One region of the Streptomyces sp. R-74717 genome, then DNA from elsewhere that is predicted to be linked to it. Evidence: riboswitches for the same ligand, from Rfam matches in the RefSeq annotation. Region 1 holds a riboswitch; each other region holds the start of a gene.
What was found. Region 1 has a riboswitch for thiamine pyrophosphate ahead of thiC (phosphomethylpyrimidine synthase ThiC). Riboswitches for the same ligand answer to the same signal wherever they lie in the genome.

Region 1 (7,082 bases):
CAGCGTGGTCGGGTTCGTGATCGGTCTGCTCTTCAAGGTTCTGGTCTTCGTGATCCTGGTCGGCGGACTCGTCTTCGTCGTACGCAAGTTCATGTCGTCCTCTTCCTCGCGCGGCGACTGGTAGGACGGTCGGAAGCCGACCGGGGGATTAGCCCAGCTGAGCTAAGTGCAAGACGAAACGACGCCCTTTGCGTATGTGGCCGATATGGTGACAGTCCGCTGCCACCACCTGGGAATTTACTGTCCGTTACCACCCTGACCAGTGGTTTGTACGGCGTTCGGCCTCCGGACCCCAGTCATGCGGCGGCCTGTGGGGGCGGCCCCCACAGGTGGGCTGACCGCCCGTCACCATGCCTGGGGGTGACCGTTGACCACGGCATCGAGCACTGCTGTCCCGACGTTGATCGGTTCGGTCCAGCGAGCGCTGAGGCTGCTGGAAGCTGTGGGCGCCCATCGAGACGGGGCGCCCGCGAAACAGTTGGCCAGGGAAGCGGGCCTTCCCCTCCCCACCGCCTACCATCTGCTGCGCACCCTGACCCATGAGGGCTATCTGCGCCGGGAGAACGGCGTGTTCCTCTTCGGGACCGCCGCTGAGCGCCTGGTCGACGAGGGTTCGCTACAGAATCGTCGCAGCAGAATGACCGAGTCGCTGAGCCGCTGGTGCGACATCATCGGCGTACCGGTGTACTGCGCCGTCTACCGCGAGGGTGAGATCGAACTCATCGCGGTCGCCGACAACCCCGCCACACCCGCGGTGGACGAGTGGGCATCCTTCCGGGAGACCGGGCACGCTCATGCGATCGGTCAGTGTCTGCTGAGCCAGCTCGACGAGAAGGCCCGCGAGGACCATCTGGACCGGCACCCTGTGCGGCCGCTGACCCGCTACTCGGTGAGGGACCGCTCGGCGTTTCTTGAACGATTGCGGTCGTTGGAACGAATGGAACCTGTCATCGAACGACAGGAGTATGCCTTGGGGACTGTCTGCGCAGCCATCCCGATCACGGCCGGATTCACTGCCGCCGCGATGGCGATTTCAGTGCCCCTGGAGCAGGAAGATCGGTTGCTCCCCGCAGTCGAACAACTACGTGGCGAAGTGGCCAGTCTCTTGCGCTCGTTCGTGTTCTCTATCAGTATCTGAAAAATCACTCCTTGTGATCTGCTATCGCGTGCACCACGATGGCGTCAATAGGGCCATGGGGGATCATTCCTGGCCAGATTCATCTACTGCGGGGTTGGACGATGCGCGAGTCGGTTCAAGCTGAGGTCATGATGAGCTTCCTCGTCTCCGAGGAACTCTCTTTCCGGATCCCGGTGGAGCTCCGGTACGAAGTGTGCGATCCGTATGCGATCCGGATGACCTTCCATCTGCCCGGCGACGCCCCCGTCACCTGGGCATTCGGCCGTGAGCTGCTGCTCGACGGCCTCAACAGCCCCAGTGGCGACGGTGATGTGCATATCGGGCCCACGGAGCCCGAGGGGCTGTCCGATGTACATATCCGACTTCAGGTGGGTGCGGATCGCGCCCTCTTCAGGGCCGGTACGGCACCACTTGTGGCCTTCCTCGACCGGACGGACAAACTCGTGCCGCTCGGGCAGGAGTGCACGCTGGGTGACTTCGAGGGCAACCTGGAAGAGGCCCTGGGCCGGATCCTCGCCGAGGAACAGAACGCCGGCTGAGGAGGACGGCGCCGTCGGCCGGCCCGTCGGTCGAACGCAACACCTGCCGAATGGGTGAATCGCTCTCCGTAAGGAGGCGTTCAAGGCTTCGTCCTACGACGACGGCCCTTCCCGGTCCGTACGGGTGCCGAAGCTCCGGCTTCCGCGCCGACCCCTGTGCGGTCCGCGGAGACGACCAGCGCCGCGAGCACCGTCGTCACCGGCACTGAGGCGACCAGTCCGATCGAACCGACCAGCGTTCGTACGATCTCCTCCGCCACCAACTCGCTGTTGGTCACCGTCCCCACGCTGCTCTGGGCGATCGAGAACAGCAGCAGCAGCGGCAGTGCGGCGCCCGCGTAGGCGAGCACCAGCGTATTGACGACCGAGGCGATGTGATCGCGCCCGATCCTGATCCCCGCACGGTAGAGCCCCCGAGCACCCATCGTCGGGTTCGCCTGGTGCAGCTCCCAGACTGCCGATGTCTGGGTGACCGTCACATCGTCGAGCACCCCGAGCGAGCCGATGATGACACCGGCCAGCAGCAGACCGCTCATGTCGATGTGCGGGTACAGGCCGTGGATGAGGCCGGTGCTGTCGTCGGTGTTGCCGGTCAGGCTCGCCCAGCCGATGAAGAGCGATCCGAGCAGCCCGATCAGCAGCAATGAGATGAGTGTGCCGATCACCGCGACCGACGTGCGGGCGGTCAGGCCGTGGCACATGTAGAGCGCGATCAGCATGATCGCACTGGCCCCGACCACCGCGACGAGCAGTGGATTCGAGCCTTGGAGGATGGCCGGGAGGATGAACAGGGTCAGCACGGCGAACGACACGGCGAGCGCGACCAGTGCCATCACCCCACGCATCCTGCCCACCGCGATCACGACCAGGGCGAAGATCCCGGCCAGCAGCGTCATCGGGAACTTCCGGTTCACATCCGTCACCGAGTACTGCAGATCATGGGGCGCGTCGGGGGCGTACGCCACGACCACGCCCTGCCCTTCGTGCAACTGACGGGGTGCGTCCGGCTGGACGATCTCGACGAAGGTCCGGCCCTTGTCGTGACCGGTCGTCACCTCTACGGTGGCCTTCTCGCACAGCCCGGGCCCGTTCCCCGACGGTGGGGTGGTCGCGCCGCTGATGGGTGTCTGGGCGGCGTTCACGTCCTTGCAGTCCACCTTGTCGATATTCACCACCTTTCCCTGCTGGGTCTGCCGGTCGAAGCCGACACCGGTCCGCTCGTGCGGGGGCGCGCCGCCCGGCCAGAGCACCACCAGGCCGACTACGACCGCGGTGGCGAACGGGATCAGCACGGCCGCGATGACCTTGCGCAGATGTTTGGAGACGGGCGCGGCAGGGCCATGGCTGTGCGAGTGGCCGTGCGGTTCGGGGTCGGTATGGGGGGACGTCACCGGCCGATCATCGCAAGGAGAGAAGGGCCCTCTGTTCATTACGCCGGACAGGGCGCTAGCGTGGAGGAACCTTTGCACACGCGGGAGCTCGGAGCACCGGGCTGAGAGGGCGCTGATATCCGTACATCCGTACGGGAGAGGCTGCGCCGACCGCCGAACCTGTTACCGGGTAATGCCGGCGTAGGGAGTAGGTCTCATGACCACATCGGACGCACGCACGCCTGCCTCGAACCAGAGCGACGAGGCCGGGAAGTCCATCGGTTGGCACAAGGGGTATGTCCAGGGCTCACGCCCGGACCTCCGGGTGCCGGTCCGTCAGGTGCACCTCACCAACGGCAAGGACGTGACGCTGTACGACACGTCGGGCCCCTACACCGATCCCACCACCGATACCGATGTCCGTCGCGGACTCGCACCGCTGCGGGAGAACTGGATCATCGCGCGCGGCGACACCGAGGAGTACCCGGGCCGCCCCGCCCGCCCCGAGGACGACGGGCTCAAGCACACCTCGCCGCGAATGGGGTCTCCCCTGATCGAGCGAAGTCGAGAGCTTGGGGAAGGGCTGCGCAACCTCGACGCGGTCTTCCCCGGCCGCCCGCGCCTGCCCCGCCGCAGCCGGGACGGGCAGCCGGTGACCCAGCTCGCGTACGCCCGCCGGGGCGAGATCACCCCGGAGATGGAGTACGTGGCGATCCGGGAGAACGTCGAACCCGAGGTGGTGCGCGAGGAGATCGCCGCGGGCCGGGCCGTGCTGCCGGCCAACGTCAACCACCCCGAGATCGAGCCGATGATCATCGGTAAGCGGTTCCTGGTGAAGGTCAATGCCAACATCGGCAACTCCGCGGTGACGTCCTCCATCGAGGAGGAGGTGGAGAAGATGACATGGGCGACGCGCTGGGGCGCCGACACGGTCATGGACCTTTCCACCGGCCGCAACATTCACACCACCCGTGAGTGGGTTCTGCGCAACTCCCCCGTGCCGATCGGCACCGTTCCCCTCTACCAGGCCCTCGAAAAGGTCGACGGCCGGGCCGAGGAGCTGACCTGGGAGATCTACAAGGACACCGTCATCGAGCAGGCCGAGCAAGGCGTCGACTACATGACGGTCCACGCCGGCGTGCGCCTGCCCTACGTACCGCTGACCGCCCGCCGCAAGACGGGCATCGTCTCCCGCGGCGGCTCGATCATGGCGGCGTGGTGCCTCGCGCACCACAAGGAGTCGTTCCTGTACGAGCACTTCGAGGAGCTCTGCGAGATCCTCGCCGCGTACGACGTGACGTACTCGCTGGGCGACGGGCTGCGCCCAGGCTCGATCGCCGACGCCAACGACGAGGCCCAGTTCGCCGAACTGCGCACGCTCGGTGAGCTGAACACGATCGCCAAGCGATTCGGCGTCCAGACCATGATCGAGGGCCCGGGCCATGTCCCGATGCACAAGATCAAGGAGAACATCGACCTCCAGCAGGAGATCTGCGAGGAGGCGCCGTTCTACACGCTCGGCCCGCTGACCACCGATGTCGCCCCGGCGTACGACCACATCACCTCGGGCATCGGTGCGGCGATGATCGCATGGTGGGGCACGGCGATGCTCTGCTATGTCACGCCCAAGGAGCACCTCGGCTTGCCCAACCGGGACGATGTGAAGACCGGCGTCATCACGTACAAGATCGCGGCCCATGCGGCGGACCTCGCCAAGGGGCACCCGGGGGCTCAGGACTGGGACGACGCGCTCTCCGATGCCCGTTTCGAATTCCGCTGGGAGGACCAGTTCAATCTGGCTCTCGACCCGGTCACGGCCCGGGAGTTCCACGACGAGACGCTGCCGGCCGAGCCGGCGAAGACGGCGCACTTCTGCTCGATGTGCGGCCCGAAGTTCTGCTCGATGAAGATCAGCAGAAGCATCACAGAGCAGTTCGGAGGTGACGCCAGCTCGACGCCTGAAGAGATCGAGGCCGGGATGCTGGAGAAGTCGAAGGAGTTCGCGGCGGCAGGCAACCGTGTGTACCTGCCGCTCGCGGAGACGGGCGGCAGGTCGGCCGGCTGACCCGGCCGCCTCAGCGGAGGGGGGCCCGCCAGGCCACCAGTCCCGGCTGGCCCGCCTCCGCGAAACCCACCGCGAACGGCTTGTCGCCGTCGTCCGTCACCAGGTGGATGCTGCACTCCGTCACGCTGTCGCCCGGCGGGATCGTCCGGGCGACCCAGTCGGACGGACAGCCGGGGATCTTCGTGTCGAGGACGAAGGGGGTCTTCCCCCATATCTGCCGACCGCCCTCGGTGAGCAGGCGGACGTGGTCGGCCTGGTCGGCGTAGAGGTCTTTCGGGCCGGTGTTGGTGTAGGTGACCGACACGTAGTACGGGACGCCGCGCCGCTCCTTCTCGTTGAGGTTGAGGTCCAGACCCGCGAGGTCGGCCGCGCTGCCCCGGCGTACGGACACCAGCGTGGCGGGCAGTTCGAGGACGCCGTCCTCGTGGGCGTCCCACCGGACGCGGACGAGGTCGCCTGGCTCCGCCAGCCCGGCGGACGCCGCATCGAGGCCGCCCTCGACGGGCCAGGTGGCGACCGCGCCGCCCTCGTCGAGGTAGCCGTCGGCGTTGTGCGTCAGCGACAGCACGCCGACGCCCTCGGGCAGCGCGTAGGTCACGCAAGTGTTGTACGAGTCGCCGGGCGCCAGCGTCTTCGGCGCGGTGTCCGCGCAGGGCAGGTCGACCCCGCCTGCCCTGCCGCCGCTGATGTAGACCTCCTCCCCGCGCGCCCAGTCGGTGCCGTTCAGGGCGAAGTTGCTGTCCACCATGTAGGCAGCGGGGATCCTCTTCCGACCGGTGTTGGTGACCTCGAAGCTGAGGTAGTGGGGGACCATGCCCTTCAGCTCTTCGTCCGCGCGCGCCCCCCGCATGTCCTCCTCCGAGCCCCGGACCAGGCTCTTGACCGTGATCCTGACGGCGTACGACCGGTGGTCGGTGTCCGTGTGGACGACGTCCCGTGCGCCCGTCCGCACCGGCAGGTCCGTCCAGGAGGCAGGCCTCTCCGCAGCTCGCTCCACGGCCCCACCCGCACCCTGTTCCCCAGTGCACCCGGCGAAGAGGGGTATCGCCGCCGCGCTCATGGCGGCCTTCTTGACGTAGCTGGACAGGCGCATGGACTTCCCTTGCCGCACGATGATCCGGATCCGCCGGAGGACTGACGCATCGTAGGACGTCACACCGGAGGCGGAGGCAGAGGCGGAGGCGGCGGGTGGAGGGCCCGGTGCGGTTGCTGTCGCTTCTGGCCCTCAGCGGGAGTCTGGCCGAGCCGCAGGACCGAGAGGCTGGTCACGTTGCGCGCTCAACGCCGCCACGCTCGTACGGCTCCTCCACCGGAGGAGGCGCCCGAGACCGGAGAGGCCCCCGGGTGCTGAGCTGCGACCTCGCGCGCAGTTCGGGGCCAGTGCTGTCCGCCCTTCTGTTCGATGCAGATCTCCCAGGACATCCGTCGGGAACACGGCGGTTCCCAGGCGGAGATCGACGCGGGCATGGCCGAGAAGTCCAAGGAGTTCGCGGCGGCCGGCAACCGGGTCTATCTGCCGATCGCGGACTGACGCGGGACGCGCGCAACGGGACGCCGGCCCGAGAGGCCAGGACTTCTCGGGCCGGCGTCCCGTCGGCCCGGTGCCCGGACCCGGTCAGTCCAGTTCGTGCTCGGGGCCGCCGAAGTCGGGGCTGGTGAAGTCCGGGCTGGTGAATGTCGGGCGGGGGCCCGCCGCCGGACCGTCGTCCGGGCTGGTGAAGTCCGGCCGGCTGTAGCCGATCTTCGGGATGCGGTTCGCCGAACGAAGCGGTGTGCGCGACGCGGGGCCGGCGTCGGGGTCGGCTAGCGCGTCCCGCAGGAACGGCAGTATGCCGCGCTCCAGCAGTGCGTGGCGCCATGCCTCTCTGGCGCGCGCCACATCCTCCGGCAACTCGTTCTCGGCATCCTCGGCGGGCTGCGACGCCGACCCGTTGCGCAGCGCGGTGATGAGCAGTCCGACGGCGGCGGCC
Region 2 (7,082 bases), 2.1 Mb from region 1:
CCGCATGCCCCTCCTTCCCGCCCGGCGTCTCGATGATCAGCGGTACACCGGCGGTCGCCGGATGAGTGAAAAGCTCCCGGAACGGCTCCTCGCCGATGTGCCCGGCGCCGATGTTCTCGTGCCGGTCCTTGTGCGCTCCCACCACATCCTTGGAGTCATTGGCGTGGATCAGTTTCAGCCGGCCCTCGCCGACCGTGTCCACCAGCAGGTCCAGTGTCTGCCGCATGCCCGTCGGGCCCGTCAGATCGTGGCCCGCCGCGTAGATGTGGCAGGTGTCGAGGCAGATGCCGAGCTTGGGATGGGCGTCGAGTGCGTCGAAGTACGGGCCGAAGTCCCAGGTCCGCGAGCAGAGCGAGAACCCCTGCCCGGCGGTCGACTCCAGCAGCAGATACGGATCGTCGTCGTGCGTCAGCTCGTCCAGCAGCGGCCGCATGTGCGTGCGTACCTGTGCAAGGGCCTGCTCGCGCGGCCGGCCGCCCGTTGCCGATCCGGTGTGCACCACGACGCCCAGGGCGCCGATCTCGCGGGCCCGGCGCAGTGAGTGGCGCAGCGAGTCCACGGACTTCTCGACGGTGGCCACGGTGTGCGAACCGAAGTTGATCAGGTACGGGGCGTGGACGTACGCCGGTATGGAATCGGCGGCGCACTCGGCGCGGAACTGCTCGTCCTGGGCCGGGTTGCCGGCGGGCGTCGCCCAGCCGCGCGGGTTGGCGACGAAGACCTGGACGGCCTCCGCCCCCATCTCGCGGGCGTAGGGGAGGCCGACCTTGGCGAGGCCGCCGGCCACGGGAACATGGCCGCCGACTGGATTGCGCATATGGATCTAGAGTCCCTTGGTCCTGATGGTGATGGTGCTGCCCTCGGGGGCCTGCTTGCCGCCGTCGACGGACTGGCTGTCGATGGTGTCGCCGAAGGAGAGGAACGGGCGGTCGACCTTGACCTCGAAGCCCGCGTCCTCAAGCCTGCTCGTGGCGTCGTCGACGTCCTTCCCGATGACGTCCGGCACGTCGATCATCCGCGGCCCCTTGGAGACCGTGAGCGTGATGGTGTCGCCCTCGGCGGCCTCGGTGCCCTCGCCCGGCGACTGACGGGCGATGTCGCCCGCGTCCTCGGGGGAGCTGACCCGGTCGGGCAGCACCTTTGCCTTCAGCCCCTTCTCGTCCAGCGCGGCGGTGGCGTCCTCGATGGACAGGCCGGTGACATCCGGGACGTCGACCGGAGCGCCCTTGCTGACGACGAGGGCGACCGCGGAGTCCGGGTGGCGCTCGGTGCCCGCCGCCGGATCCGTGCGGATCACTTCGCCCCGTCCCGTCTCCTGGCTGAACTCCTTGGTGACCATGCCGGGCACCAGACCCGCCTCCTTCAGCGCACGCCTGGCATCCCCGAGTGAGAGGTCCTGCACATCGGGCACCTTCACGATCTCCGGGCCGCGCGAGACGATGAGCGTCACCGCGTCGTTCCCCCGGATGCGGGCGCCGGACTCGGGGTCGCTGCTGATGACCTTGCCGCGCTCGACGGTGTCGCTGTAGGCCCGTTCGACGCTCTTGAGTTCCAGGCCGGCGTCCGAGAGCCGTGCCTGGGCGGTCTTCTCGGTCTGGCCGAGCACCGAGGGGACCCGGGCGAACTGCCCGGAGTTGATGTACCAGACACCGGTGCCGATCCCCAGCGCCAGCAGCACCGCGACGACCACGGTGATGACGGAGCGCCGCGGTCCGCGGCGGCGCAGGCCGTGCGGCGCGGGCTGTGTCGGCGGGGGCATCTCCAGTCGGCTGGTGTGGTGCGCGACGCCCTGGTCGGCCGGGAGCAGCCGCGGGATCACGCTCGTGCGGTCCTCGGCGGCGTCGTGCACCTCGGCGAGAGCCTGCGGAGGCACGGCGTCCAGCTGGGCGTCGGTGAGGCCGGAGCGGGCCTCGCGGGTCTCGGCGAGCAGCGCCACCGCGTCGAACGGGCGGACCTCGGGGTTACGGGCGGTGGCGACGGCCACCAGGTCGTCGAGCTCGACCGGGAGCCCCGGGACGGCGGCCGACGGGGCCGGGACGTCCTCGTTGAGGTGCTGGTAGATGACCTGGGCGGGGGTGTCGCCGGCGTGCGGCTTGGAGCCGGTCAGCATCTCGTACAGGACGACACCGCAGGCGTACACATCGGTGCGGGTGTCCGCCGTGCCGTGCTCTATCTGCTCGGGGGCGAGATAGGAGACGGTGCCCAGGACGGACCCGGTGGTGTTGGTGACGGCGCCCACGGCCCGTACGAGACCGAAGTCGGCGACCTTGACCCGGCCGTCGTCCCCTATCAGGACGTTCTCAGGCTTCATGTCGCGGTGCACGAAGCCCGCGCGGTGCGCGGCGCCGAGGGCGGCGAGGACCGGCTCCAGGATGTCCAGTGCGGCCCTCGGCTGCAGGGCGCCGCGCTTGCGCAGCACGTCGCGCAGGGTGCAGCCCGCGACGTACTCCATGGCGAGGTAGACGTACTGCCCCTGGGCGCCCTGGTCGAAGACCGCGACGACATTGGGGTGCGCGAGCCGGGCCACGGACTTGGCCTCGCGGATGAAGCGTTCGACGAACGAGGCGTCCGTGGCGAGCGCCGGGTGCATCACCTTGAGGGCGAGCACCCGGTCCAGCCGGGTGTCCACGGCCCGGTAGACCGTGGCCATGCCGCCCACGGCGATGCGGGCATCGACACGGTAGCGGCCGTCGAGCAGCTGCCCGACGAGAGGGTCCTGGAGGGTCGTATCCACGCATGCGAGTCTACGAGCCGCCACGGACACGGCTCACGGGCCGGGGCAGACCCGGGGCCGTACTGCAGCCGAGCCGTGACAGGGACATGCGCGCCGCAGCCGCCGGCGGCGGTCCGGTGGGTCAGAACGCCGGGCGCTCCGGGTCCAGCACCGCGCGCCCCTCCACCGGCGACGAGGCCTCGGCGAAATGGCGGCGCGGGATCCGGCCGGCGCGGTACGCCAGCCGCCCGCCCTCCACCGCATGCCGCATCGCCGCAGCCATCAGCTCGGGCTCCTGGGCCCGGGTCACCGCGGACGCCAGCATCACCGCCGCGCACCCCAGCTCCATCGCGAGCGCCGCGTCCGAGGCCGTCCCGGCGCCCGCGTCGAGAATCACCGGTACTCGGGCCTGCTCGACGATCAGCTGGAAGTTGTGCGGATTGCGGATGCCGAGGCCGGAGCCGATGGGGGAGCCGAGCGGCATGATCGCCGCGCACCCCACGTCCTGGAGCCTGCGGGCCAGTACCGGGTCGTCATTGGTGTACGGCAGCACGGTGAAGCCGTCGTCCACCAGAGTCTCCGCGGCGTCCAGCAGCTCGATCGGGTCGGGCAACAGGGTCCGCTCGTCGGCCACCACCTCCAGCTTGATCCAGGTGGTGCCGAGCGCCTCGCGGGCCAGCCGGGCGGTCAGCACGGCCTCGCCCGCGGTGAAGCAGCCCGCTGTGTTCGGCAGCACGCGGATGGAGAGCCTCTGGAGCACGGAGAGCACCGAGCCCTGCACGGTCGGATCGAGGCGGCGCATCGCGACGGTGGTGAGCTCGGTGCCGGAGGCGGTCAGGGAGCGTTCCAGCACGTCGAGGCTGGGCGCCCCGCCGGTTCCCATGATCAGCCGGGAGCCGAAGACGGTGTCGCCGAGGGTGAAGAGATCGTCGGACATGGTCAGCCTCCCTGGACCGCGGTGAGAACTTCGATCCGGTCGCCGTCGGCGAGCGTCGCGGTGGACCACCGGCTGCGTGGGACGACGGTCTCGTTGACGGCGGCCGCGACGCCGGAGTGCGTGGCGGTCAGGGTGGCGACAAGGGTGTCCAGGGTGGTGCCCGCGGCGAGGAGGCGGACCTCGCCGTTCACGGACACGGAGAGGGGCGCGGGCCCGGAGAGGGGCGCTGGATCGGTCATGCGGGCTGCTCCTGACGTACCCGGACGGCGGCGGACGAGAAACGGTGCGGGGTGAAGGGGCGGGCCACCTCGGGCACCTCGCCTGTGGTGAGGAGCTCTGCCATGACGTCACCGGTGACGGGGGTCAGCAGCACCCCGTTGCGGTGGTGGCCGGTGGCGAGGTGGAGGCTGGGCAGGGCGGTGGGGCCGAGCAGCGGGGAGTTGTCGGGGGAGGCGGGGCGCAGGCCGGCCCGGGTCTCGGTGAGCGGCAGCTCGGTGATGCCGGGCACCAGCTCGTGGGCGTCCCGCAGCAGCTCGTAGACGCCGCCCGCGGTGACGGTGGTGTCCCAGCCCATCTCCTCGCTGGTGGCGCCGACGACCAGTTCGCCGTTCTCGCGCGGTACGAGATAGACGTGGCTGCCCCGGACCACGGCCCGGACCGTCCGGGTGAGGAACGGTGCGTACGCGGCGGGCACGGTCAGCCGCAGCACCTGCCCCTTCACCGGCCGGACCTGCGGCACGATCTCGTCCGGCAGCCCCGGGAGCCGGCCGCTGAGGCTGCCCGCGGCGAGCACGACCTGGTCGGCGGCGAGCTCCGTACCCCCGGCGAGCACGGCTCCGGCGGCCCGGTCGCGTATCACCGTCAGGCGCTCCACCCAGCCGCGGTGGAAGACCACCCCGGCCCGCTCGCAGGCGGTCAGCAGTGCGGCGGCCAGCCGGCGGGGATCGATCTGGTGGTCGCCGTCGACCCGCAGACCGCCGCGGACGCCCGGCGCGAGCATCGGCTCCAGGCGGCGGCATTCGCGGCCGGTGAGCCACTCCGACTCCAGGCCCGAACGCTGTTGCAGGACGTGCAGTTCCCGCAGATGGGCACGGTCGTCGGAGTCCAGCGCGACGGCCAGGGTGCCGCAGGTGCGGAAGCCGGTCTCCTGTCCGCTCGCCGCCTCCAGCTCGGCCGCGAAGGCCGGATAGCGGGCGGCCGAGGCGACATTGAGGCCGAGCAGCATCTGTTCGCCGTAGTGGAGTTCGGTGACGGCGGCCAGCATGCCGGCCGCCACCCGGGCGGCTCCGCCACCCGGTTCAGGATCGGCGACCGCGGTGCGCAGTCCGCGTTGCGCGGCCCGCCAGGCGGTCACCAGACCGATGATCCCGCCCCCGATGACAAGGACGTCGGATCCGTTTCCGTTCCGAGAAGAACGCATGGGTGCCCAACCCCTCCCTTCGCCGGCATGACCCGGATCAGGTTCGTACGGTCGGAGGCCGCCCAGCCTCCCTCTCAGCCCGGTGCGTCCGGGCTCCCGCGAGTGTTTTACGTTGGCCACCCTAAACCGTTCCTGGGCAGTGAGCAGGAACGGGTCCTGTCCCACCGGCACGCCCCGAACGGTCTTGGGTGCGCTGGTCCTCCGCTTTCGCGTCCTGGGCGGCGACGCATATCCCGTATGCGGTCCGTCCCAGGTGGGCGGAATCCCCACGACCTGGGTGGGTGTGGCCAGAGGCGACGAGGAGGCCCCGAACCATCACTCCGGTGATACGGGCCCCGACTGCTGACGACGCCACACCCGGCGTCCCAGATCGCGCCACACACGTTACGCACACCCAGCCGGGCATACCCACAGATCGTCACGCCGTTCACTCGATCGTGCCCATGTTCACCAAAACCGGGCGCTGGTCGAGCAGTTGTGCACCGAGTTGCAGGGCAGCGGGACGAGCACGGTCGAAGAGCTCCCCCCTTTCCTGACGATCCGTCAGGTGCTTAAGGTGTACGGGTGAGCGAGCAGCAGCAGTCAGAGCAGCCGGACCGGCAGGCAGGGCGCCGCGTCGTCATCGTCGGCGCGGGCATGGCCGGTGTGCAGACGGCGGTGGCCCTGCGGGAACAGGGCTTCACCGGCTCCGTCGCCCTGATCGGCGCCGAACCGCACCAGCCCTACGACCGGCCCCCGCTGTCCAAGGCGGTACTGCTCGGCAAGGCCGAGGACTCCGCCTTCGACGTCGACTTCGAGGCGCTGGACATCGATCTGCAGCTGGGCCGCGAAGTCACCGGTGTGCGGCCGGACGCGCATGAGCTGGACACCCCGTCAGGACCCGTTGCATACGACGTCCTGGTGATCGCGACCGGCGCCGAACCGGTCGTCCTGCCCGGCGCCGAGGGCGTTCCCGGCGTCCATCTGCTGCGCACCCTCGACGACGCGGCACGGCTGCGGCCCGTACTCGACGGGCAGCACAGCGTCGTGGTCGTCGGCGCGGGCTGGATCGGCGCCGAGTTCGCCACCGCGGCCCGCGCCGCGGGCTGCGAGGTCACCGTCGTCGAGGCCGCCGACCGGCCCCTCGCGGGCGTCATGCCCGCCGAGGTCGCCACCCCGATGGCCGCCTGGTACGCCGAGAGCGGCGCCGGACTCCTCACCGGAGCCCGGGTCGCCCGCATCGAACCCGGCCGGGTGATCCTCGCGGACGGCCGCACGATCCCGGCCGGGGCGGTCGTCGTCGGAATCGGCGCACGGCCCGCCACGGGCTGGCTGGCCGGCTCCGGCATCGCGCTCGGCCCCGACGGATCGGTGACCGCCGACGGGGCGCTGCGCACCTCGCTCCCCGATGTGTACGCGGTCGGTGACTGCGCCTCGTTCCCCTCCTTGCGGTACGGCGAACGCCTTCTCATCCACCACTGGGACAATGCCCTCCAGGGCCCTCGGACCGCCGCCGCCAACATCATCGGGGCGGTGGCCGAGGACGGCCCGGCGCCGCAGACGTACGACCCCGTGCCGTACTTCTGGTCCGAGCAGTTCGACCGGTTCGTGCAGTACGCGGGCCACCACGGGAGCGCCGACACCCTGCTGTGGCGCGGCGATCCGGCCGGTCCCTCCTGGTCGGTGTGCTGGCTGCGGGGCGGCGTCCTGGTCGCGGTCCTCGCCGTCGGCCGGCCACGCGATCTGGCGCAGGGGCGCAAGCTCATCGAGGCGGGGGCACGGCTCGATCCGGAGCGGGCCGGTGACCCGTCCGTACCGCTGAAGTCGGCGACTCGTCAGTAGGCCTACGGGTAACGGACGTTGACGTCCGCCATGTGGACGACCCCTTGGGGAGAGGCGAAAGTTAGTGCACTGTGCATCTTTTAGGGTGCTCATTTCATGTCTCTTCGAAGGATGCGCATGTTTCGACACAGATGGGCCCGCGCGCTGCGCGGAATCTCCATGGCCTCGGCGTCGATCGCCCTCGTCGGAGG
Region 3 (7,082 bases), 2.0 Mb from region 1:
CCGCGAATCTCGGGGCGTACGCGGCGCCGCACCCCGATCCGATGCTGGACAAGGCCTGCGAACTCCTGGCCGGCACCCCCTCGTTCACCCCGTCGGTCACCGACTGGGCGCTGGCCGCCTTCGCCGTACGGGAGCGCTGGCCGGGCGGCGGCTCGGTCTCGATCCCCACCTGGTTCTACGGACATGAGCCGCCGAACCCGTTCGCGGACCACATCGCCAAGTACTTCGCCAACGCGCTGCGCGAGGACGGGCTGCTCGCCCGCTCCACGGCGGGCGTGATCTTCCTGCCGGGCGCGGCCGGCACCGTACAGGAGATCTTCGACAACGCGACGCCGAACTACTACGGCTCCCGCGGCAGGCCGACCCCGATGGTGCTGGTCGGCCGCGCGCACTGGACGAGGGAGCTGCCCGCGTGGCCACTGCTGCGCGCGCTGGCCGGCAGCCGGCCGATGGAGTCCCGTATCGCGCTCGTCGACACGGTGGACGAGGCCGCCGAGGCACTCGCCCGGTTGTCGGCGAAACGGTAGGCCGAGGCCGTTTCAGAGGGACGCGAGACGGGCCACGAGCGCGTCGAAGAAGGCCTCCCAGCCGTCCTCGGCGGCCGCGTACTGCTCTGCCGTGAGGTTGCCGCCACGCTGCTTGAAGACCATTTCGGTGGTCTTGTCGCCGCGGTCGGTGAAGGTGACGGTGACGGTCTCGCCCTCGATGCCGGCAGGTGCGGTGGCGTCCTTCAGCGTGAACACCAGCCGCTCGGGGGCAAGGACCTCGCGGTAGACCCCGTGGAAGGGCATCTCAGTGCCCGGCACCACGATGACCAGGCTCCAGGCGCCGCCCGGCCTGACATCCATCGACACCCGGTCGAGCGGGACCTCGGCGTCCCCGCCGTACCAGGCGGCGAAGTGCTCGGGCGTCGTCCAGGCCTCGAAGACCAGTTCCCGCGGGGCGTCGAGGATGCGGGTGATGTCGATGCCCTCGCGTGCTGACTCAGTCATTGTTCCCGTCCCTCTCGGAGTCGTTCCGGATCTGCCGCATGTCCTCCTCCAGCTTGCACGGACATCACTGCGCAGACCCGCCGCGTGTGATCGGTCCGGGCCGCTCCAGCAGTTCCGGACGCCGGGAGGCGGCGGGCACGATCGTCGGATAAGACCGACCGGCAAATGGGGGGGTGGGAGAAGGAGCGGGGCTGGGTGCGTGCAGCTGCAAGGCGGAGGATTGAGCCAACGCGGAGCGTTGGTGATTGACGACAACGCCGCAGATGTGCGTGCCCAGCCCCGCTCCTTCTCCCACCCCCCCATTTGCCGGTCGGTCTAAGGCTCGGCCGGTCGAGTGAACCCGGCCGCGCCCTCCGCCGGACGCGCGAGGCCGGTCAGAAGACGGCGGGCAGGACGACGGTCTCCGCCGCGTCGAAGCCGACCCCGACCGTCGCGCCCTCCTCCGGGGCGTCCCGCAGCGCACACTCCGCCTCCAAAACCGGACCGCCCACCGGCGTCAGCCGCACGGCGACATGGTTGCCCCGGAACGTACGCGTCCCGACCGTGCAGCGCAGCCCCCCGTCCGGGGAGCCGATCCGGACCCCGGACGGGCGCACCAGCAGATCGCACGCCCCCTGCGGCGAGCCCTCGGGCACCGGCACCTTGCCCCACACCGTGTCGGCGGCCGTGCCGGCCACCGTCGCCTCCACCACGTTGTCGAAGCCGAGGAACCGGGCGACGAAGGCGGAGGCGGGCTGCTGCCAGACCTCCAGTGGGGTGCCCACCTGGGCGATCCGCCCGTCGCGCATGACCACCACCCGGTCGGCGAGGGCGAACGCCTCGCTCTGGTCGTGGGTGACGGCGAGCACCGTCGTACCCAATCGTCCGAAGAGCGTGCGCAGTTCGACGACGAGCCGTTCACGCAGCCCGCGGTCGAGCTGGCCGAGCGGCTCGTCCAGCATCAGCAGCTTCGGGCTCGGTGCGAGCGCCCTCGCGAGGGCGACACGCTGCTGCTCACCGCCGGACAGCGCGGCGACGGCCCGCCGTTCGGAGCCGGGCAGGCCCACCAGGTCGAGGAGTTCACCGACCCTGCGCTCCTGATCGCGCCGCGACACCCCGCGCATCCGCAGCCCGAAGGCGACATTGGCGCCGACATCCCGGTGCGGGAAGAGCTGGTGGTCCTGGAACATCAGGCCGAGTCCGCGCCGGTGCACCGGCACCCCGGCCTGGTCCGCGCCGTCCAGCAGCACCCGGCCGCCGTCCGGTGGGTGCAGTCCGGCGACCACCCGCAGCAGGGTCGACTTGCCGCTGCCGCTCGGCCCCAGCACACACACGATCTCGTGCTCGGCGACCTTCAGATCCACCCTGTCGAGTGCCGCCCGCTCACCGAAGCGCACCGTGGCCGATTCCAGTGTCAGCATCTCTAGAACTCCCCGGATCGGTCCGTGCGGATACGTTCGAGCAGCAGCAGCGAGAAGGCGCAGACCACCATCAAAATGGTGCTGAGGGCCATCGCCTGGCCGTAGTTGAGCTCCCCGGCCCGCCCCAGCAGCCGGGCCACGGCCACCGGCAGCGTCGGGCGGTCGGGCCGTGCGATGAACACCGTCGCGCCGAACTCACCGAGCGACACGGCGAACGCGAACCCGGCCGCGACCAGCAACGCCCGCCGCACCAGCGGCAGATCGACCTCCCGCCAGGCCCGCAGGGGTGACGCCCCGAGCACCGCGGCCGCCTCCCTCAGCCGGCCGTCCACCGCCCGCAGGACCGGCAGCATGGTCCGTACGACGAAGGGCACACCGACCAGCGCCTGGGCGAGCGGCACCAGAATCCATGAAGTCCGCAGATCCAGCGGCGGCTTGTCCAGCGTGATCAGAAAGCCGAAGCCGACGGTGACCGCGGACACCCCGAGCGGCAGCATCAGCAAGGCGTCGAAGCCGCGGACGAGCCGCCCCGCGCGCCGGGTCAGCGCCGCGGCGGCGAGCCCGCCGATGACCAGCGCGATGACGGTCGCGACCAGTGCGTACTGAGTTGAGTTCCAGATCGCTTCGAGCGGGGCGACCAGGAACGTACCGCCACCGGCGTCGGCGGACCGCAGGGCGCGGTAGAAGTCGAAGCCATGGCCGCCGGGTGTGTCCAGCGAGCGCTCGACCAGCACCCCGAGCGGCAGCAATATCAGCACGAGTACCGTCAGCAGCACCCCGCAGAGCAGCGCCCACTGCCCGGCGCCGCGCGGCCTGCGGGCGGTCTGTGCCGGGTCGACCAGCTTCAGCGCGGTCTCCCTGCGCCGTACGGTCCACGCGTGGACGGCGAGGATCGCGCCGACCGCGGCGAACTGCACCAGCGTCAGCACGGCGGCTGTCGGCAGGGCGAGCAGTTGGGCGGTCTGCCGGTAGATCTCCACCTCCAGCGTGGAGTACCCCGGGCCGCCGAGGATCTGTACGACCCCGAAGGAGGTGAAGGTGAAGAGGAAGACCATCAGCGCGGCGGCGGCCACGGCGGGCGCGAGGGCCGGCAGGGTGACCCGCCGCCAGGCGGCGAACCGTCCGGCACCCAGCACCCGGGCGGCCTCCTCCTGCCGTGGGTCGAGCTGTGACCACAGCCCGCCCACGGTCCGCACGACCACCGCGTAGTTGAAGAAGACATGGGCGAGCAGAATTGCCCAGACGGTGGTGTCGAGCCGTACGCCCCAGAGTTCATCGAGGAACCCGCCGCGTCCCAGCAGCGCCAGGAAGGCGGTCCCGACGACGACGGTCGGCAGGACGAACGGCACGGTGACGACCGCCCGCAGCAGTTGTTTGCCGGGGAAGTCGAAGCGGGCGAAGACATAGGCGCCGGGCAGCGCGATCAGCAGGGTCAGCGCGGTCGAGGCGAGCGCCTGCCAGGTGGTGAACCAGAGGACGTCGCGGATGTCCGGCCGGGTCAGCACCTCGCCGATCCGGCCGAACTGCCAGACGCCGTCGACCTTCAGCCCGCGGCCGACGATCGCGGCGACGGGGTAGGCGAAGAACAGCGCGAAGAACGCGACGGGCACGGCCATCAGGCCGAGCCGCACCGCGCTCCCCCGCCACGCCTTTGCGCGCGCCAGGTTCGCGTGCCCGGAGCGGGCGCGCGGCCTCTTTCCGCGCGGCCCCTCCCCGTGCTTGCTCTTCCCGTGCTCGCCCTTCCCGCACGCGTCCGTTCCGCGTACGGGAGTCTTCGCTACTTCACTACGAGCGAGGACCACGACTGGACCCACTGCTCACGGTTCTTGGAGATCTCGTCGGGGGCGACGGTCGTCGGCTTGTCCACCGTCGCGCCGAACTTCGTGAAGAGTTCCGGCAGTTCCGCGCTCTTGGTGACCGGGTTCACGAACATGTTGAGCGGCATGTCCTCCTGGAACTTCTTGCTGATCAGGAAGTCCAGCAGGGCCTTGCCGCCCGCCTCGTTCTTCGCACCGTTCAGCAGACCCGCGAACTCGATCTGACGGAAGCAGGTCCCGGTGGCGACCCCGGTCGGGGCCTCGGCCGGCTGCGGCTTCGCGTACAGCACCTCGACGGGCGGGCTGGAGGCGTACGAGACGACGAGCGGCCGGTCGGCCTTGGCCTTCTTTCCGCCCGCGGAGCCGGAGAACTCCTCGTTGTACGCCTGCTCCCAGCCGTCGACGACCTTGACGCCGTTGCTCTTCAGCTTCTTCCAGTAGTCCTGGTAGCCCTTCTCGCCGTAAGTGGCGACGGTGCCGAGGAGGAAGCCGAGGCCGGGCGAGGAGGTCCCGGCGTTCTCGGTGACGAGGAGGTTCTTGTACGCGGGCTTCGCCAGGTCGTCGAAGGACTGCGGCGGCGCGAGCTTCTTGTCGGCGAAGTACTTCTTGTCGTAGTTGATGCAGATGTCGCCGGTGTCGATCGGGGTGACCCGGTGCTCGGCGTCCAGTTGGGTGCCTGCCGCCACCTGGTCGAGGCCCTTCGCCTCGTACGGCGTGAAGAGACCGCTGTCGAGAGCGCGGGAGAGCAGTGTGTTGTCGACGCCGAAGAACACATCGCCGCGGGGGGAGCCCTTGGTCAGGATCTCCTGGTTGAGCGCGACACCCGCGTCGCCGCTCTTCAGCACCTTGACGGTGTAGCCGGTCTCCTCCGTGAACTCCTTGAGCACATCCTTGGAGGCGTTGAAGGAGTCATGGCTGACGAGAGTCACGGTCTTCGAACCGGAGCTCTTCGTGCCGCCGGAACCGGAGTCCGACGTGTCGGAACTCCCGCATCCGGCAAGTGCCGTGACGCCGAGCGCGCCGACGACAGCCGTCGCCGCAAGCCGCTTGGTTCTGCGCGTGGTGCTCATTGTGGATTCCTCCTGGGTTTTGGCCAGGAAGAGACGCGGCCCCGCCCCTGGGGAAGCGGGCAGGGCGCAACAGCATGAGTTGATGACCGAACTTCCTACCCGGAATGACCCGGGCGAGGTTCAGAGGGTCTGCGGCCGACCTGTTCTCGGTGCCGCACTCTCAGCGCTGTGGCGCTCCCCTGTCGGAATATGAAGTTGATTTCAGGCCCAGGTTACACGGGCCGTTCCGGCCTCAGCGCTCGGCTGCCGCCAGCTGCCCACAGGCCCCGTCGATCTCCTGGCCGCGGGTGTCCCGCACGGTGACCGGCACTCCGTGTGCCGCGATCGCCTCGACGAAAGCCTTCTCGTCCTCGGGCCGCGAGGCGGTCCACTTGGAGCCGGGCGTCGGGTTCAGCGGGATCAAATTGACGTGCACCCGCTTGCCCTTGAGAAGCCGGCCGAGCCGGTCACCGCGCCACGCCTGGTCGTTGATGTCCCGGATCAGCGCGTACTCGATGGAGATGCGGCGGCCGGACTTCTCCGCGTACTCCCACGCGGCGTCCAGCACCTCGCCCACCTTCCAGCGCGTGTTCACGGGGACGAGCGTGTCGCGCAGCTCGTCGTCCGGTGCGTGCAGGGAGACGGCAAGACGGCACTTGAAGCCCTCGTCGGCGAAACGGAGCATCGCGGGCACCAGGCCCACGGTGGAGACGGTGATCCCGCGCTGCGAGAGCCCCAGCCCGTCCGGCTCCGGGTCGGTCAGCCGGCGGATCGCGCCGACCACCCGGTTGTAGTTGGCGAGCGGCTCGCCCATGCCCATGAAGACGATGTTGGAGAGCCGCGCCGGACCACCGGGGACCTCCCCGTCGCGCAGCGCGCGCATGCCGTCCACGATCTGGTGGACGATCTCCGCGGTCGACAGATTGCGGTCGAGACCGGCCTGCCCCGTCGCACAGAACGGGCAGTTCATCCCGCATCCCGCCTGCGACGAGATGCACATCGTCACCCGCTCCGGGTAGCGCATCAGGACAGACTCGACGAGCGTCCCGTCGTGCAGCTTCCACAGCGTCTTACGGGTGGTGTCGTCGTCACAGCTGATGTGGCGGACCACCGACATCAGGTCGGGGAACATCGCCTCGGCGAGCTTGTCCCGCGAACCGGCCGGGATGTTGGTCCACTCGGCCGGGTCGTGCGCGTACCGCGCGAAGTAGTGCTGTGACAGCTGCTGGGCGCGGAACGGCTTCTCGCCGATCGCGGCGACGGCTTCCTTGCGCTCGGCGGGCGTGAGGTCGGCGAGATGTCGCGGCGGCTTCTTGGCTCCGCGGGGCGCGACGAAAGTGAGTTCTCCGGGCTTAGGCATGGTTCATCCAGTGTCGCAGACAGAACGGTGAGGGCCCGCCGCCCTGTGGACAACGGACCCTCACTCGTAAAAGCCCAGGTCAGGACAGTAGAGCTCGGGGATCAGCCGGAACCCACGAACAGCACCAGCAGCAGCCAGACCACCGGGGCGGTCGGCAGCAGCGAGTCCAGCCGGTCCATGATGCCGCCGTGGCCCGGCAGCAGCGTGCCCATGTCCTTGATCCCGAGGTCCCGCTTGATCATCGACTCGCCCAGGTCACCGAGCGTGGCACTGGCCGCGACCGCGAGCCCCAGCAGCAGTCCCTGCCACCAGGAACCGCCGTCGATCAGGAACTGCATGCACAGCGCACCGGCGACCATCGCGAAGGCGACGGCCCCGAACAGGCCCTCACGGGTCTTTCCGGGGCTGATGCGCGGCGCGAGCTTGTGCTTGCCGAAGCGCCAGCCGACGGCGTACGCACCCGT
Region 4 (7,082 bases), 4.4 Mb from region 1:
CAGCCGTGAGCACGCTCATGCCGTGGGCGCCGAGCGCCAGCATGGTCTTCAGGTCGGCCTGGATTCCGGCTCCTCCGCCGGAGTCGGATCCGGCGATCGTCAGCACGCGGGGCGGCGCGGTCATGCGTGGCTCTCCTCTCGGTTGCGGGTCCATGCCCGGGCGTAGGCCCGGGCCGCTGCTCGGGGATCCTCGGCGGCGCAGATACCGGAGACGGCGGCGGCACCCGCCGCCCCGGCATCCCGCAGGCGTGGCAGGTCGGCCGGAGTGACGCCGCCGATGGCCACGGCCGGCAAATCGCTGAGCCGGGCGAGGCGGGCGAAACCGTCATGGCCGAGTGCGGCCGGGGCATCCGCCTTGGTCCGGGTCACGTGCAGCGCGCCGATGCCGATGTGGTGGACGCGTGCCGGGTCCTCGGCGGCGGCGCGCAGTTCGTCGGGGGTGGCGGCGCTCAGGCCCAGGACCGCGTGCTCACCGATCAGTTCGCGTACCGCGGCCGGCGGCAGATCCGACCGGCCGACGTGGACCCCGGTGACGCGCGCCCCGGCTGCCCGGGCCGCCAGGAACACGTCCACCCGGTCGTTGGTGATCAGCGCCACCCGTTCGGGGACGACGGCAGCCACCTCCAGGACCGTCCGCAGGAACTCCCTCCCGGCGGCGTGCTTCTCCTGGATCTGCACGGCGGTGACGCCTCCGGCCGCGGGCCGCACATCGTTCATGGCGTTGCTGCTGAGGGCCGCCAGCGCCACGGCGAGCAGCCCGAACGCGCCCAGCAGCTCGTCCACGCCCGCGGCGGTCTGGTCGGTCAGCACCGAGGCACCCCACAGGCCGAGTGTCTGGACGGCGACGAAGGACCCCACAAGGCCGAGCAGCGTGCACCAGAACATGCGTGGGCGCGAGGTGGTGCGCGGCAGGTAGCGGCTGAAGTCGCTGGCGTACGGAGCCCAGGACAGGGTCAGACTCAGCGCGATGGTGCTGGTCAGGACGGACGCGCCGACCTGGTCGGCCCCGTGCGCGGTCCCGGTGCCGGCGGGGTGGACACCGTCGAGCAGCCGCCAGGCGATCAGCACGAACGCGGCAGCGAGCACGAAGGTCATGACGATCTGAAGCCGGTGGATGGCCTCGTAGCCCAGCACGCCGAGGGCTCCCTGGGCCACCAGCATGACCAGGACACCGAGCCAGAACGGCCAGCCGCACAGCCGCGCAAGCGCGTCCCCGCCGAACAGCCCGATCAGCGCGTCCCAGGCGACCGAGGACAGCCACTGCAGGATGCCGGGCACCGCCACGCCGCGGCCGAAGGCGAGCCGGGCCAGCGACAGCTGCCCGGCACCGGTCTGGCTCCCCCAGGTGCCCAGGTAGGCGGTGGGTATCGCGCCGAGGACGGTGCCCAATACGACGGCGGTGAGCGCCGCTGCGAAGTCCAGGCCGAGGGCGATGCCGACGGTGCCGGTGAACACGCCGGTCATGGTCAGATTGGGAGCGAACCATACGGTGAACAGGCGCCCGGGACCGCCGTAGCGGTTGCTCTCGGGGACCGGCTCTATACCGTGCGCTTCGACACGGAGGTCGCCGGGGGCCGTCGGCATCCGTCCGTCGAAGGCGGTCTGCCGGCCGTCGGCGGGCAGCCCGCCGGATACATGCGCCAAAGGCATGGAAGACATCCCTCCGCCAGTACGAACTGGTTCAGGTTCGACGGGTGTGATCTCAGCCCTCGGATGGGGCACCCCGTGTCCGGTGCGACGGACAGACTAACCCGATCGCTCCGGCTCTCACATCGCCGGGACCGGTGCTCCGAAAGGATCTCCGACAGGAGCAAGTGGTCGCTCGGCCCTGATGGGCTTGCCGTCGTAGTCGGAGTGGCGCTCCAACGGGAGATGAGCCGGGTCACCCCCGCGGCCGCCCTCGTCGCTGATGCGCGCGGCGCAGGTGCGAAGCGCTGAGACTGCCGTCGGAGACCTCGCAGATGAGGACTTCGGCGCGGATGAGGCTCAGGGAGAGCCGGCCGCGCACGTGCCGGATGGCGTTGTCGAAGACCAGCTCACTGACCATCAGTTCAGTGCTGAGCACGGGTGGTTTCAGGCCCCGGTCAGCAAGCTGACGGGTGGTGAGGGTACGGGCGCGGGCGACCTGCGCGGGGTCGACCGGCAGCTCCCAGCGTACGGCCCGTCCTGCCTGCAGAGGGCGGGGGCGGGCAATGAGCAGGGCCGCGTCACCGGATCGGGGCCCGGACAGCAGGGTGGTCGGCATCGCAGAGCTGCTCGAGCGGTCGTGCGGGGCCGGCCATGCTACGGGGCAGCTGATCTGGCCCTGCGTCGGCTCCGGGTCCGGTGCCTGGAGGAGGCCGTCGGTGCCCAGCGCAAGGACGGAGCCTTCCGCGAGTCGGCGTTCAGCGGTTTCGAAGGGCAGCCCGCCGCGCGGCCTGCCCCAGCGCCTCACCGTCATCGCAGCACATGCCCACCGCGCTGCCCTCCTCCACGTGCTCGCTCACTTCTGGCTGAGCTTGATGTGCTCGGTCAGGTTGCCGAGCTCGCTGCCGAGTTTCTGCACGGGGTCGGCGAAAGAGGCCAGGGCGGACTCGATGTCGACCGCTGCGGCCGTGTGACGCTCCATGACGGCTGCATGCTCCAGCCGTGCCCACACGGCTGCTTCGGCCACCAGTGCGTCGCGCTGAGGACTGGCAACCGGGTGCTGGGATGCCTGGGTGAGCAGCTCGCGGGCCCTCTGGGCAGGGGTGCTGTCGTTCATGGACTGAATCTTTACAGCGGACGCGGGGCGATGGGCGGTTTCGGGGGCGGGACACCCGGACCGAGCCGGTGGTGGAACTGGCACAGCATGCAGACGAGATCGCCGCAACCGGTGACGGTCCCACGATCTCCCTTGCCCGGCCGGGGGCTCGTCCCATACACGGCCGGCCATGGCGCGGCGGGGATGCCCGGGCGGCTGATCTCGGCACACGGCCGTTCAGCCGTCGGCCCGCAAGGCGTGGAGCAGCATCGGCAGCGAGGAGTGCAACTCACGCTGCCAGTACGCCCAGCCGTGGGTCCCCGGTCCGTAGAAGTGGGTGGTCACGTGCTTCGCGCCCTGGCGTTCGAGCTCGCTCGCAAGGGCATGGTTCTGCCTGTTGAAGTCCGCCTCGAGCGCGCTCGTGGTGCCCGGCGGGTCCAAGGGGCCGGTGGTGCCGTCACCGCAGGACAGGTGGACGGGGATCGGCCTGAGGCGCTTGGCCAGGTGGAACGGGTCGTGGGCGGCCCAGATGTCACGTTGCGCAACCGGGTCGCCCCAGACCCTCAGCGGGTCGGTGCCCTGCCCGGCGAAGAACCCCATGATGCGGTTGACCGACTCGTCGTTGAGCAACGGGTGCACAGAGCCGGAGTACGCCGCGGCCGCCTTGAACATCCCGGGGTGCCGGGCGGCATACATCAGGGCTCCCTGACCACCCATCGAAAGTCCCGCCACGACGCGGTTCCGGCTCGCCCCCCAGTCGTGCTCAAGGAGGAGGCGCAGTTCCTTGGTGTGGAAGGTCTCCCATGCCGGGTCACTGCCCTGGCCGTAGTTCCACCAGTCGCTGTACCAGCCGTTCCAGCCGGCCTCCGGCATGACCACGAGGACGTCGCGCAGGCTGTCGGTCCGCGCGACGTCGGTCCGGCTGGTCCACGACGTGTAGTCCCCGCAGCAGCCGTGCAGCAGCCAGAGGGTCGGCCAGTGCCGGCTCCGGTCGCCCGGGTTCCAGCCGTCGGGCGTGAGCAGACGCACGTTCACCGTCCGGCCGCCGAGGGCCGGTGAACGGACCGACAGGTCGACCTGCCGGTCGGCGACCTGGGTGACCGCGACGACCTCGGCACCCCGGGACGAGGGCCCGAACCCGCCCGCTACCCCGGCGGGTGACACTGTCGACGCGGTGGCCGGCGGGGTCGACGCCAGGGTGAGCAGCAGCACGGCAAGGACGAGCAGGAGGCGGGCTCGGCGGATCGGGATGGCGGTCATGGCGGCTCCTGGCGGTCGGTGGTTCGGGTGTTCTCGGACCGGGCCGGGTCAGCCCCGGTCGGGCAGGATCAACAGTGCGTCCCCGACGGGGCGTTCACCGGCCGCGTCGGACGGGTCGTTGATCACTTCACCGTCGACCACCATGGTGGTCGACCCGCCGCCGTCAAGATTGACCGCGTCGCGCAGGCCGAGTGCCCTGGCCACGGCGGCGCTCTCGGGGATGCTCAGCCCGAGCGCGTCCGTGCTGCGTCCGTCGGCCGTGACCAGTACCGTTCTGCCGGCGGCGTCCACCCCGGCCAGCGTGCGTGGATTGCGCTTGTGCACCCAGCCGTAGTAGAAGCTCGCGTTGCCGGGCTGCACCATCCCGTCGGTCGCAGGCGTGACGTGCAGGCGTCCGTCGCGGACCAGTTCGGGACCGCCGTTGAGGATGCTGGTCGCCCGGGACGGGGAGACCTTGCGACCGCTGCCGTCCCGCAACGTCCTCTCGACGCGCAGGGGCCGGCCGACCTGCGCCAGGGCGGCCAGCTCGGCGACGCGGGTGCCGGTCGCCTGCACGGAGCTGCCGCCGGCCGGCAGCGGTCCGCCGCGTGGTGAGCGCAGCTCCAGGACCAGTCCGCGGGTATCCAGTACGGCCTCGAGGCCGTCGCCCCGCGGCGTCTGCTGACCGTATTCAGGCGTGAAGGCGATGAGCTCGTCGCGGTCGGTGCAGGTCACGTCGTGCAGGGGCAGCGAGGTCGGAGTGTCGTCGGCGGTGCCGCCGCAGTTCCTGATCAAGCCCGGTACGCGGTCGATACCGTCCAGGGGTTGCGACGCGTCCCGGCCGACGACCCGCCCCTTCCAGGTGAGCCGGGCGACCCTGCTGTGCCGGCCGGAATCGCGCATCACCAGGCCGGGGCGCCCGTTCACCGGCTCGCTCAGCAGCCGGCCGTCGTAGACACCGACGCCGGCCGGATCGCCCGGTGCTCCGGCTCGCGGGTCGAGGACGAAGAACCCGGCGTTGACCGCTGCGGTCGCGCCGGCCGCGGCCGCCAGCTCGCTGGTCTTCTCGCGGTTCTCCAGATCGGGACCGTACGACGCCTTGAGCCCGCCGCGGAACCGGTCCGGATCGATGGTGAGCACGTCGATCCGCCACGGGCCACGGTCCGCGGGGTTGCCGTCCCAGCCGGTGTATACGGCGGACCCGGTGTACCCGGCCCCTCTCAGCCGGGTGAGCTCGGCCGTCGCGGCGGACTGCGAGTCGAACTGCCCGACCCGGACCCGCCACCCGAGCGTTCCACCGGCGTAGTCGGCGACGGCCGGAGTCGTAACTTCCTCGACCCGGGCGTCGAAGCCGTCCCCCTGCACGTCGGCAGTCAGCTCGTCGGCGCTCGCCCGGTCCTTCAGCGCCGTCGGCGGCGCGTCGGGGTCCGGCGAGGTGGCACCGCCGGGTATGGCAACCTCGACCGTCCAAGCAAGCGCCGGGGCGTCGGCACCGCGCACGATCCGCGTGAGGGTGACACCGGGCTGCAGCGTCCGCGTGCTGCGGGTCTCGGTCAAGCCGAGGGCGCCCAGCGGCAGTGCACGCGTCGGCCCCGGACGCGGCTCGGAGGAGGCAGGCGCCGGCGAGGCGCCCACCACAGCCAAGAGGGCCAGGACCGTGCACGCGCCGAGCACCTTGCTGTTCATGTACCCCCCTGGGAAAGATCGGCCCAGCAACGGTGCGTGCGGTAGCGACCACCCGTCAAGACGTGTGCACGTCATACTCTCGGCCGTTGCCCCTGGATCCGCTTGAGCACGCACTGACTCGACCCGTGGTGGGGCCTCAGTCCGGAAACGCGCACCCGCCAACGCGATCGGACGGCGCCGTCGACCCGAACGCCATGCTGTGGCGTCAGGATCGTCGGATCGACACCGCCCGGCCCTTGGCGGAGCGCACCAAGTCCGGGGAAGACTCAGGGATCCGGGGGCAACCCCTGAGGCGCCCCTCTGAGAAGAACCCTGACCAGGTCCCGGGGCCTTCCCTGGTTCCCGTCCTGCGCGGTTGTGACCCCGGTTGGCTCGCTGTCATGTTCGAGCAGGGGGCATCCCCCGTGATCCATTTCGTAAGCCCCTCGGAAGGAACTTTATGCAGTTACTCTTCAGGGCGCTCACCGGAGTGCTCGCCACTGGAGTACTCGCCGGAGCGTTGACGCCGGGCGTCGAGGCGGCGGATGCGGGCCCTCCCGGCAGAAGTCCGACGACACAGGATGCCATCGACTGGAAACCGTGTCCCCAGGACGCCGCAGCGGAATGCGGGACCCTCCGCCTGCCCGTCGACTGGGCACGCCCGTCGGGTGAACGGTTCGGTCTCGCGGTGGCCCGTCGCAAGGCGACCGATCCGGATCGCCGGGTCGGCGTGCTGCTGGTCAACCCTGGTGGGCCCGGCGATTCAGGTACGGACTTCGCCGTACGGCGTGCCAAGTCCCACTTCAGCGCGGAGGTCCAGGAAAAGTTCGACATCGTTGGGTTCGACCCGCGGGGTGTCGGAAGCAGCCAGCCCGTGAAGTGCTCGCAGAAGCTGTGGGACCAACGGCCGTCGGCATACCCCCGCAACCAGGCAGAGTTCGATCGACTCGCCGAGTTCAACCGCACATTACGCCGGGACTGCCGACGACACAGCGGCCCGGTCTTCGACCACGCCGACACCTTGAGCGTCGTCCGGGACATGGACGCGATCCGCAGGGCGCTGGGCGAGAAGAAGATCAACTACTTCGGCCACTCCTACGGCACGCTGATCGGCGAGCAGTACGCGGAGCAGTACGGCGACCGGATCCGGACCATGGCCCTCACCGCGAACATCGACCACAGCCTCGGCGTCCGGGAGTTCCTCGTCTCCTCGGCGGCCACAGCGGAGGACTCGTTCCGCCAGTTCGTGAAGTGGTGCGAGTCCACCAGCTCCTGCGCACTGCACGGCCGTGACGTCACCGCTGTGTGGGACGACTTGCTCGCCAGGGCGGACCGAGGGGAGATACACGATCCGGAGAGCCCTGACCAGGTTCTCACCGCGAACGTGGTCGCACGTGAGGCCTTCAAGAAGTACTACGGCCCGGACTGGGACGAGCTCGCCATATATGTGGCGGAG

Region 2: linked by a shared signal. The riboswitch ahead of thiO (glycine oxidase ThiO) and the one ahead of thiC (phosphomethylpyrimidine synthase ThiC) in region 1 are both predicted to bind thiamine pyrophosphate.
Region 3: linked by a shared signal. The riboswitch ahead of NRF20_RS13370 (thiamine ABC transporter substrate binding subunit) and the one ahead of thiC (phosphomethylpyrimidine synthase ThiC) in region 1 are both predicted to bind thiamine pyrophosphate.
Region 4: linked by a shared signal. The riboswitch ahead of NRF20_RS42725 (thiamine phosphate synthase) and the one ahead of thiC (phosphomethylpyrimidine synthase ThiC) in region 1 are both predicted to bind thiamine pyrophosphate.

Annotation. Positions count from the first base shown of each region.
Region 1 is NZ_CP102361.1:5,002,365-5,009,446, reverse strand. Features, by position in the region: gene NRF20_RS22835 (DUF5326 family protein) at 1-124, shown strand, start outside; gene NRF20_RS22830 (IclR family transcriptional regulator) at 368-1,138, shown strand; gene NRF20_RS22825 (SsgA family sporulation/cell division regulator) at 1,240-1,677, shown strand; gene NRF20_RS22820 (YibE/F family protein) at 1,758-3,068, opposite strand; TPP riboswitch at 3,139-3,272, shown strand; gene thiC (phosphomethylpyrimidine synthase ThiC) at 3,265-5,112, shown strand; gene NRF20_RS22810 (hypothetical protein) at 5,123-6,205, opposite strand; gene NRF20_RS22805 (hypothetical protein) at 6,515-6,643, shown strand; gene NRF20_RS22800 (hypothetical protein) at 6,728-7,082, opposite strand, start outside.
Region 2 is NZ_CP102361.1:7,109,883-7,116,964, forward strand. Features, by position in the region: gene NRF20_RS32585 (deoxyribonuclease IV) at 1-817, opposite strand, end outside; gene pknB (Stk1 family PASTA domain-containing Ser/Thr kinase) at 824-2,734, opposite strand; gene NRF20_RS32595 (thiazole synthase) at 2,856-3,650, opposite strand; gene thiS (sulfur carrier protein ThiS) at 3,653-3,889, opposite strand; gene thiO (glycine oxidase ThiO) at 3,886-5,070, opposite strand; TPP riboswitch at 5,067-5,180, opposite strand; gene NRF20_RS32610 (NAD(P)/FAD-dependent oxidoreductase) at 5,635-6,891, shown strand; gene NRF20_RS32615 (peptide-N4-asparagine amidase) at 7,009-7,082, shown strand, end outside.
Region 3 is NZ_CP102361.1:2,997,950-3,005,031, forward strand. Features, by position in the region: gene NRF20_RS13350 (LOG family protein) at 1-527, shown strand, start outside; gene NRF20_RS13355 (SRPBCC domain-containing protein) at 540-992, opposite strand; gene NRF20_RS13360 (ABC transporter ATP-binding protein) at 1,367-2,392, opposite strand; gene NRF20_RS13365 (ABC transporter permease) at 2,395-4,008, opposite strand; gene NRF20_RS13370 (thiamine ABC transporter substrate binding subunit) at 4,170-5,279, opposite strand; TPP riboswitch at 5,354-5,470, opposite strand; gene rlmN (23S rRNA (adenine(2503)-C(2))-methyltransferase RlmN) at 5,512-6,618, opposite strand; gene NRF20_RS13380 (phosphatidate cytidylyltransferase) at 6,720-7,082, opposite strand, start outside.
Region 4 is NZ_CP102361.1:9,449,880-9,456,961, reverse strand. Features, by position in the region: gene thiD (bifunctional hydroxymethylpyrimidine kinase/phosphomethylpyrimidine kinase) at 1-124, opposite strand, end outside; gene NRF20_RS42725 (thiamine phosphate synthase) at 121-1,650, opposite strand; TPP riboswitch at 1,642-1,736, opposite strand; gene NRF20_RS42720 (hypothetical protein) at 1,883-2,440, opposite strand; gene NRF20_RS42715 (hypothetical protein) at 2,483-2,743, opposite strand; gene NRF20_RS42710 (alpha/beta hydrolase) at 2,960-3,982, opposite strand; gene NRF20_RS42705 (phosphodiester glycosidase family protein) at 4,031-5,647, opposite strand; gene NRF20_RS42700 (alpha/beta fold hydrolase) at 6,087-7,082, shown strand, end outside.